3 regions of the Halobacillus sp. 12SKB genome follow, and region 3 is predicted to be linked to each of the others. Evidence: riboswitches for the same ligand, from Rfam matches in the RefSeq annotation. Region 3 holds a riboswitch; each other region holds the start of a gene.

Region 1 (3,274 bases), 1.5 Mb from region 3:
TTCCTGCTTGCTGCCTTGTTCATGATCATCAGGAAAAACGTCAAGTGGCACAAGCGTTTCATTTTCGCTGCTTTCACGTCGACGGCTCTTTTCCTCGTTTCGTACTTGACGTACCATTCGATGGCGGAGTCGACATCGTTCGGCGGTGAAGGGATTGTCGCAGGGATCTATTATTTCATCTTGATCACCCATATCGTACTGGCTGCACTCATCGTGCCTCTTGCCCTGCTTACATTGTTCCGCGGGCTTGCGATGAAGGTGGACAAGCACCGGAAAATCGCGCGATGGACGATGCCGTTATGGCTGTATGTCAGTCTCACCGGCGTCATCGTCTACTTGATGATTTCCCCTTATTATTGATGCGACAAGGCGCGACGAAGCACCTGGTTTATTGTCGAAATTATTTGCTTCCTTCCTGCACCTTATTATAGTAGAATAACAGTTAGAGAGTTGCCGCTAATTGATTTCTGTAGATTTATGTTTCAACTAATGCTATTCAGGGAAAATGTAAGGTTCAAGGTCAGATAATAAGGAGACTACAATGGATCTACTCCAATTTATGAAAAATGAAGGTTACACTTCGGCCAAGTTCTCCTCGTTGACTGGTGAAGACGTCCAATTGGTGTTGAATGATGTGGCTTCAACAGAGGACCTTTATCAACTAATGGATGTGACGCCGACCTCCGTCACTTATTATCCTTATGAACGCGTACCGTATATTGATTGTTTCATAGATCAGAACGTGATGAAATTACGCTTGTCAAAAGCATAAGGCATGGACCGGATCCGCTTTTGAGCGAACCGGTCCTTTTATTTTCTAGCAAAAGATGGTTTACAAATCTATGACTCTCGGCTACGATGGAAGCAACGTACAAGAACTGCATACGCGTTTTGCACTGGGGGAGCTGCTTGAAGCGGCTGAGAGGAAAATTTCCGACCCTTGGAACCCGAACTAGATAATACTAGCGTGGGGAAGTGCGGTCGTCATTCACAAGGACCAGACTGGTTCTTCCTTTATGAGTGGTAGACTGCATTCCCGTGGGATGCAGTTTTTTTGTGCTCAAAAAAGGAGGAATTCGAAATGGATCATCAATGTGGAACATCAAGAATCGCGGGGTGCTCTTTTTCCGTACACCCGATGGCAGACAATTTCGTGGATTACATCAAAGCGAGCTTACGTGAGGTGGACAGCTCGAAAGTGTGGATGAAGACGGATGACGTCACGACGACCGTGCGTGGCCGGATGGAACATGTCTTCGATGTCACCGAAGCGATTTTATTACATATCGCGAAAACGGGTGTCCATGTCGCTTTTCAAGGAACGTTTTCCATTGGCTGCCCGGGGGATTCTTCCGGCGATGTCCATATGGATGAGTCGGAGGAACGGTTGAACAAACCACAATCCAGGGAAATCGAACAGCGGATTGCGGCGAAGTTCTCTCTGTATCCGATGGGTGGCGGCGATTATATGGACACGATCTACCGTCAGATACAAGCGATGAAAGAAAAAGGCGTTGAAGTCACGCCTGCGCACTACTCGACCCGTCTCGACGGGGATACGCGCGACATTTTCACAGGGCTTGAGGATGTGTTCAGGGAAACGGAAGCGAGCGGCTCATCGCATACGGTGATGACCGTGACGGTCTCTGCCAACAGCCCTTCCCATAAGGATGATCGCTCATGAACAGCTGGAAACTGAAAGAAATCGTCGTCATGTCCGTCCTTTCTGTCGTCTTTGCGGTCGTGTACCTGGCCTTCCTTCCGGTCGGGAAAATCCTCGTCGGCTTTTTCGGACCGATCGGCTATGACCTCATCTTCGGCATCTGGTTCATCGTATCGATCATCGCGGCTTACATCATCCGCAAACCCGGTGCCGCGTTTTTATCGGAAACGATTGCGGCCGCGGTCGAAGTGCTGCTCGGCAATGCGGTCGGCCCGATGCTTCTTGTTTCAGGGATGATCCAGGGGCTCGGCGCAGAATCGGCCTTCGCGATGACGAGGTACAAGCGTTATGACCTGTTCACCCTCATGCTTGCCGGTGTAATGGCCGCTGTGTTCAGCTTCGTCTGGGGTTACTTCCTATCCGGTTATGCAGCACTCAGTACCGGGTACGTCGCCGCCATGTTCATCGCCCGCATCATCAGCGGCGCCATCATTTCAGGTGTCGCAGGCAAAGCGCTCAGTGACGCCTTAGCGAAAACGGGTGTCCTCTCAAGCTTCGCTCTCGGAAAAGAACACCGAAGGAAGCATGCGGCATGAGTCAGGAAGTGATACGCGTCGAGGACCTCACCCTTCATTATGAGGAAAGGCGAAAGCCTGTGCTGTCCCGGCTGAATTTTTCCATCGATGAAGGAGAAAGCATGCTGATCCTCGGTCCGAGCGGGTCGGGGAAAAGCTCCCTCACCCACTGCCTGAATGGACTCTATCCGAGAGAACTCGACGGTTCCATGGAGGGAGAAATCCATGTGAAAGGACGGAGGACCGACTCCTACCCCGCTGGTGAAATGGCACAGAACGTCGGCGTCGTTTTCCAGGATCCGGAGACGCAGTTCTGCATGATCACTGTTGAGGATGAAGTGGCCTTCGGGCTTGAGAACTTGAATACCCCTTATGCGTTGATGGTGGAAAAAGTGGATAGGGCTTTACGATCGGTCGGAATGGAAGCTTTCAAAACGGAGAACATCTCCAGCCTCTCCGGCGGGCAGAAGCAGAAAGTCGCCCTTGCCTGCATTCTCGCGATGGAACCTGAGGTGTTGATCCTCGATGAACCGACGGCGAATTTGGATCCGGTGGCGAGGAAGGAATTCATCCAGCTTTTGAAGAGGTTGAAAAAGGAGCTCTCTTTCACCCTGCTTGTCATCGAACATAAGCTGGAAGGCTGGCTGGACTTGTTGGATCGGGTCCTCATCATTAATGAAGGTGGGGAGCTCGCCTACGATGGTCCGCTTCACGACCATTTGAAAACCTACGCCCGGGACATTCATGAGATGGGCATCCAGCTTCCTTATGCTACAAGGACAGCTCTGGAACAGGAATGGACGCCTCCCTACCCGCTTCACATCGGAGAAATGCCGGCTGTTGCTTTCCCAGAGAATCCTCCTGCGGAATCTGCTGGTAAGGTGTTGTTGAAAACAGAGAATGTGCATTGGAAATCGATTTTGCGGAACATCCATATTAATTTTCATGAGGGAGAATGGGTAGCCATCGTCGGGGAAAACGGGAGCGGAAAATCTTCCTTATCAAGAATCCTAGCGGGCATCCAGCCTCCGAGCAA
Region 2 (3,274 bases), 2.3 Mb from region 3:
TTCAAACCTTGATCTCAGAAAAAAATAAATAAAACGCCATTTATTGAGATGTTTCGAAGTTCGTTTGCTGTGCTGAGAGCCAGGGGTGGCAGGGAAGCAACTCGCTTTCCTGCGGGGATGACGGCAAGCCTCCTCGGACTTCGTCCTGTGGGGTCTTGCCAGTCCATCCATTCCCGCGGGAGTCTCGCAGCTTCCCAACCACCCCATTCGATGGATGAGTGAAACGAACCTCTTTACCATGTATGATTGTCTCTCGCAATTCCTTATCTATAGTAAAGGGCACTCTATAGAAGGATTTTATATCCAGAATAACGGCTTTGAAAATTCATACTTCTCCTTCCTTGATAGAAAAGCTTCTTATTCCAGAAGTGGTTTCGAGAATCTTCCATGGAAAGGGGCGGAGGGGAAGGGCGAGACTCCTGCGGGGAAAAAGTGCAGGGTGAGACCCCGCAGGACGCAGTCCGAGGAGGCTCACCGCGCTCCCGCGGAAAGCGAGCTATTCCCCGCAGCCCCATCCACTCAACAAAAATCTCGAAACTGAGTCTTAAAGAACAATAACAAAAGAAAGAAAAAATCCCCCTCTCGATGATCCGACATGGAGAGGGGGATTTTTGTTAATGGCTTAATAGTTTTGGTCGTTTTACAAATAGGAGACTAACGACGATACTGCTTAGGATGAACGCGGGCAGCATGTATCCGCCATTATAGACGAGGGAATACAACCAGACCGGCTGGCCTTCCGGGGCGAACTCGCCGTAAAAAACGATGCCTGCGAAAAAGTGTCCGAAAAAGCGCAGCACACTTCCAATCAGGCAGCCGGCGATGATCCATCCGACCAATCGACGGGACTCTTTCGATTTGATCGCCTTCCATAGCGGTTTCGCCACTAAACCTGCCCCTCCAATCACAGCAAAGGCAACAACATAGTCCAGAAATGCCTGGAGAGGGGTCATAATATAGGCGCCTGTCATGATTTGGTAGATTCCCAGCAGCAAACCGGTGGTGACGCCCCCTTTTAAGCCCCAGCGAAAGGCCATGATAAACACAGGGACCATCGCAAAGGATACCGATCCTCCCTGCGCCCACAGTTTAAAAGATAAAAACGGGATGATATCCAACAACAATGCGAGTGCTGAAAAAATCGCAACTTCTACGAGAAATAAAACGCGACGATTTCTCATTTCAACATTCCTCCTAAAAAAAGACACAAAAAAAGCAACGCCAAATAGGGAAGCTTCCTGATGGAGGAGTCCCAATTCTGCATTGCACCATCAAAAAAGCCGCCATCCCTACGCCAGTGCTAACTGACAGGTTCGAAGGGTCAGAACGAAATGTTCACTCTCAGCCGGAGGCTCCCCTTGAAGGCTTTATACCGTTTACTTTTCTTGATTTGTCTCTATTATAATAAACTTTTTACTAGATTACAAAACCTTTTCTATTTCCCGGGCAATCACTTTGTGTTCGTGTACATTTGGAAAAATTCCAGCGTACGCTCGATGATCATATCCTTGTCATGATCAAGGGTAGCCACATGGTAACTGTTTTCCAGATGGATAATCTCCTTGTGTTCAGAAAACACCGATTCGAAAATGACTTCTGAATTGTGAGGTGGAACGACGTGATCCTCATCCGATACGAAAATCATGATCGGACAGTGGATTTCGTCAAGCCTGTCCTTCACTTTACCCATCAACGTGACGAGCTCGCCGATCGATTTCACTGGTGTGCGGTCATACGCAAGTTCAACGGTTTCCGGATCCTTGATATCCGAGCCGATGGCATCAATGAAGCGTTCGTCCATTCCCTGACTATTTTCAAGTGCGGGTATATCGATAGCCGCATTGATCGGAATGACGCCTTCAATATCCCGATGCTCACTCGCCATATATAATGCAAGGGTTCCCCCCATCGATAACCCGACGACAAAAATTTTCGAACACCTTTCTTTCAACCAGTTGTATGCTTCTTCTACGGACTGCACCCAGTCCTGATGAGAGGACGATTCCATGTCCTCCGGGGTCGTTCCGTGCCCTATCAATCGCGGACAGCTGACGGTGTAACCTGACCTTGCATACGCTTCGACTAACGGCTTCATGCTCTGTGTTGTTCCAGTAAACCCATGAGAGACAAGAATGCCGACTTCATTACCCTCGAAGCGCATCTCCTCCGCTCCATGCATCACTTTTTCCATTCAACCCCACTCCTTTGGCTTTCTCTTTTCCAAGAATTTTTTGTAACACCGTCTTTTCCAGCCACTTCCACGGCAGCAAACGTTTGAACCACACATTCGCCCGAACTCCGGGACCTATGGGATAGCGGAGTTTCACAAGCGTTTCTTTTTCCATCAGTCCGGTCATCAGATCAGACACGTCCTCGGGGTTGCCGTGGGATTCACTGTTCAAAGCATTCCACAACCCTTTTATGTAATCGGCGTAAGGAGATTCAGGGTCCTGGACTTCTTCCGGCATTTCAAGCCCTGTCGACCAAATATTGGTCTGATAAGATCCTGGCTCGATCAGCGCGACATCGATCCCGAACGGTTTCACTTCGAAACGGAGACTTTCCGATAATCCCTCCAATGCGTGTTTGGATGAAACATAGGCAGATAAGCCAGGAAAACCGATCAGTCCGCTCACACTGCTGACATTTAAAATCTTCCCACTTCCCTGTGCACGCATCAGTGGCAGAACCGCTTTCGTAACGGCGATCACACCAAAGACATTCGTATCAAACTGCTTCCGGTAGGTTTCAAGCGGCACCTGTTCAAGAAATCCACCCACCGCATAGCCCGCGTTATTCACGAGGACATCCAGCCTTTCCAGCGTGTTCACTTTTTCTGAAAAACGCGCGATGGACTGTTCGTCCGTCACATCCAACGGCCACACTTCGATCCGGCTACGTACTTCTTCATCAAGTGTTTCGTAGGCGGCGGCCTTTTCTACATTTCTCATCGTGGCGATGACACGAAAGCCTTTTTCGGCACATTTCACAGCTGTATGAAAACCGAATCCACTGGATGCTCCTGTAATGAGTACGGTTTGTTTCATAATCTGACTCCCCCTTGTGCTAATCGTTACCCCATATCATTCGCTGTCACACCCTTATTCTCCTCTTTCTCGGAAACCTAAACAGCTCCGCATCGTCATATCACGACATAATTCCGATACATAATGTATGGTTTTAGGCATATTAATGATAGAATGGTAAAGGTTATCGACCGAATAAATATTAATAGAAAGGAAGTTTCATATTTTATGAGTACGAACATGAAGCT
Region 3 (3,274 bases):
ACTGCACAGGAGGACGATGACCACTTTTGATGAAGGGGAGGTGATCGTTTATTTGGAAACGGACCGACCGGATTACGGGGAAACCGCGAATCAGTTTCTCGATCTGATTGAGCGAAGGCTTCATGAGTTATTGAAAGGGATTATGATCAGCTGGGGCATTTCCTGTCATAAAGGGGGATATCAGGTTTTTCATAAAAGCTATGAAGAGGCGGAAACGGCTCTGAAAATCGGTCAGCAGCATGAAGAAGGGGAGCGGACATTTTTCAGTGATACAAGAATGAATCGCCTGCTCATGGCACTGTCCCACGAAGAAGAAATCGGAGCGATTGTTTCAGATACATTAGAAAAGCTGATTGATTATGATCAGAAGCGGCAGACAGAACTGATTCATACGTTTATGGTCTACAATAAATACAATAGCAATGTCAGCCAGACGGCTCGTGCGCTGAATTTGCACCGGCAATCTTTGCTGCACAGATTGAGAAACATTGAACATTTGACCGGGCTGTCTCTTCTCAATGCTGATGACCTCTTTTTGCTGGAGCTCAGCGTAAGGTTATGGCTTTTGAAAAAAGTCGATGCATAGAGCGCTCCCTCGGGATAGCGCTCTATTTTTCATCTTTGACGGTCGTTTTCCATTCGCCCTCATTTGTCCCGCGTCGATCCAGCTTGACGGTCCACTGGTCGGATTCTTCATCAAAAGAAAGCAGAGAAACAATCAGCACATCGGCCTTTTCTGGTTCTTTTTCAGATAATGCAGTAGAAAGAGCTTCAGAAGCTTTTAAATCTGCTCCCTGGACTTCACTCATTTCAAGTTCCTGGACTTTTTCAGCGGTGGCTTGTTCAGGGTAGGACTCAGCGATATCCCCGTCTACCCAGACCTCGACCTGTTTGCCGACCCATAGGCCTTCAGGGGCATTAGATACCCACATGGCCCGTCCTTCTTCGCCTGATCCATCATCCATCGGCGTGACAACCAGGATACTGTCCTCATCCTGCTCCATGACAAACCCGCTCATGACCGGATCGGAGGCTTCTGCTTCCACTTCATTCTGGTCTACTTCTTTTGTCTCTGAAAGCCCACATGCAGTAAGGGATAAAGAGAAAACTATGAACATACCAAGCATCCACCTTATTTTCATCATTCCCACACTCCTTATCTATTAATGTTGACGTTTGAACGGGAGGAAAAGTTTCACATGACAGAAACATCCAACTTTGTTATGATGAAAATCACCAAGCGAATAAGTTTATGAAACTACTAGGGGAGCCTGAATGGGCTGAGAGGAAAGCGAGCAAGCTTTCTGACTCTTACGAACCTGATCTGGTTAATGCCAGCGGAGGGAAGTAGTCAGACGATACGTGTATCGACTTACTGCATACCAGGCCAGGTCCTCTAAGGATCTGGCTTTTTTATATGGACCCATTCAGCTCCTGTACGGAAGGTGGTGAATAATGAGAAACACAAAATTAATCACAACGATGGCTGTGCTTGTTGCCATTGGTACGCTTGGGGCTCAATTTCTCTGGTTTCCGGCTGGAATAGCGAAAGCTTATCCTGTTCAGCATGCGGTTAATGTGATCGCGGCGGTGGTGCTTGGACCCGTCCCGGCGGTCATGATTGCTTTTGTCATCGGGCTCTTACGTTTGTTATTAGGTCTCGGCACCTTTCTTGCTTTTCCGGGCGGAATGTTTGGTGCATTGTTGGCAGGGCTTTGTTACCGAATGTATGAAAGAAAAAGGTCTGCGGTGATTGGTGAAGTTCTAGGCACTGGAGTCATCGGGGCTTTGGCAGCTGTACCGATTGCACACGTCTTAATGGGAAGTACAGCTGGTGTTTTCGCGTTTGTTCCTTCTTTTGTCGTAAGCAGTGTCTCGGGGGCTTTGATTGCTATCTTCATTTTATCACGAGTGAAAGTTGAAAACATGATCTTACAACCATAATACACGGAAACTGCTAGGGGCGCGAGTAATCGCTGAGATAAGGAGACATTCCTTGGTCCCTCAATACCTGATCCGGGTCATGCCGGCGGAGGGAAGTAGTAAGAATCCCCTTCTGTCCTCTAGTAGCTTCCAAGAATAATAGGAGGCTCTATCATGTCTTTTTCCAATCAATTAAGAAAAGAAAATCAGGATATCTATCAAAAAATCTTCTCCCATCCCTTTATCCAGGGCATCGGGAAAGGAGAGGTTCCAAAAGAAGCCTTGATTCACTATATTAAAGCTGATTATGAGTATCTGAATGCCTTTATGCATGTCTATGGAATCGCAATTTCCAAGTCTCCGGGCAGGGAAGACATTCAATTGTTTAATGAACAAATCGATTTTGTATTAAACAGTGAAGTTCACCCTCACAACAACTTTTGCGAACAGATTGGCGTTCCTTATGAAAAACTGCAAGGGTATCCATTGCCGCCGACCGCTGACCACTATATCAAACATATGCTTTTCCATGCCTATCAAGGAGGCATCGGAGAAATATTAGCAGCTTTGCTCCCGTGTCCTTGGACCTATTATGAAATCGGGGTGGAGCTGATGAACACCTATCATCCAGAACCTGATCATCCCTACCTCCCGTGGATTGAGTTTTATGCCAATACGGAAGTGAAGAGTCTGACGGCGGTGTTATGTGAACGGCTTGATCAGTGTGCTGAACAAGCGTCTGAACCGGAAGAGCACCGTATGAGGGCAGCCTTCCGAAAAAGTTGTCAGCTGGAATACGCCTTTTGGGATATGGCTTACACTCAAGAGCAATGGCCTTGTGAAAAGGAGGGTGTGAGATGACGAATGTATCATGTGCGTTGACGATCGCCGGAACAGATCCGAGCGGGGGTGCAGGTATTCAAGCAGACTTGAAAACGTTCCAGGAGCTGAAGAGTTATGGCATGAGTGTTGTGACCTCGGTTGTTGCTCAAAATACGACAGGTGTGAAGGATGTCCACCACCTCCCGGAAAATTTTATTATGAGTCAACTGAAAGCAATTTCTGAAGACATGCCTGTTCATGCACTGAAAACAGGAATGATTGCCAACAAGAAAATGATGAGAGTCATTAGTGAATGGTTGGATGAGGTGGATGCTCCTTACGTCATGGACCCTGTCATGGTTGCCCAGAGTGGCGACCCGTTGATTGAAAAAGAAGACCAGCGCTTTTTGAAAGAATATCTTGTACCAAAGACATCGCTCGTCACTCCCAACATTCCGGAAACGGAAGTGCTTGTTGGAGGGGAAATTGAAACAGAAGCAGATATGAAAGAAGCGGCCGAAGTAATTGT

The links. Region 3 has a riboswitch for thiamine pyrophosphate ahead of thiW (energy coupling factor transporter S component ThiW). Riboswitches for the same ligand answer to the same signal wherever they lie in the genome.
Region 1: linked by a shared signal. The riboswitch ahead of ACQ4XT_RS13880 (YkoF family thiamine/hydroxymethylpyrimidine-binding protein) and the one ahead of thiW (energy coupling factor transporter S component ThiW) in region 3 are both predicted to bind thiamine pyrophosphate.
Region 2: linked by a shared signal. The riboswitch ahead of thiT (energy-coupled thiamine transporter ThiT) and the one ahead of thiW (energy coupling factor transporter S component ThiW) in region 3 are both predicted to bind thiamine pyrophosphate.

The regions. Positions count from the first base shown of each region.
Region 1 covers NZ_JBRFWR010000001.1:2,796,042-2,799,315, reverse strand. The annotation lists gene ACQ4XT_RS13890 (DUF420 domain-containing protein) at 1-360, shown strand, start outside; gene ACQ4XT_RS13885 (hypothetical protein) at 542-772, shown strand; TPP riboswitch at 889-991, shown strand; gene ACQ4XT_RS13880 (YkoF family thiamine/hydroxymethylpyrimidine-binding protein) at 1,082-1,684, shown strand; gene ACQ4XT_RS13875 (ECF transporter S component) at 1,681-2,259, shown strand; gene ACQ4XT_RS13870 (ABC transporter ATP-binding protein) at 2,256-3,274, shown strand, end outside.
Region 2 covers NZ_JBRFWR010000001.1:3,572,774-3,576,047, forward strand. The annotation lists gene thiT (energy-coupled thiamine transporter ThiT) at 615-1,181, opposite strand; TPP riboswitch at 1,270-1,369, opposite strand; gene ACQ4XT_RS17810 (alpha/beta hydrolase) at 1,451-2,191, opposite strand; gene ACQ4XT_RS17815 (SDR family oxidoreductase) at 2,145-3,050, opposite strand; gene yfkAB (radical SAM/CxCxxxxC motif protein YfkAB) at 3,255-3,274, shown strand, end outside.
Region 3 covers NZ_JBRFWR010000001.1:1,306,569-1,309,842, forward strand. The annotation lists gene ACQ4XT_RS06470 (PucR family transcriptional regulator) at 1-586, shown strand, start outside; gene ACQ4XT_RS06475 (DUF3221 domain-containing protein) at 609-1,142, opposite strand; TPP riboswitch at 1,254-1,363, shown strand; gene thiW (energy coupling factor transporter S component ThiW) at 1,456-1,944, shown strand; TPP riboswitch at 1,950-2,055, shown strand; gene tenA (thiaminase II) at 2,098-2,784, shown strand; gene thiD (bifunctional hydroxymethylpyrimidine kinase/phosphomethylpyrimidine kinase) at 2,781-3,274, shown strand, end outside.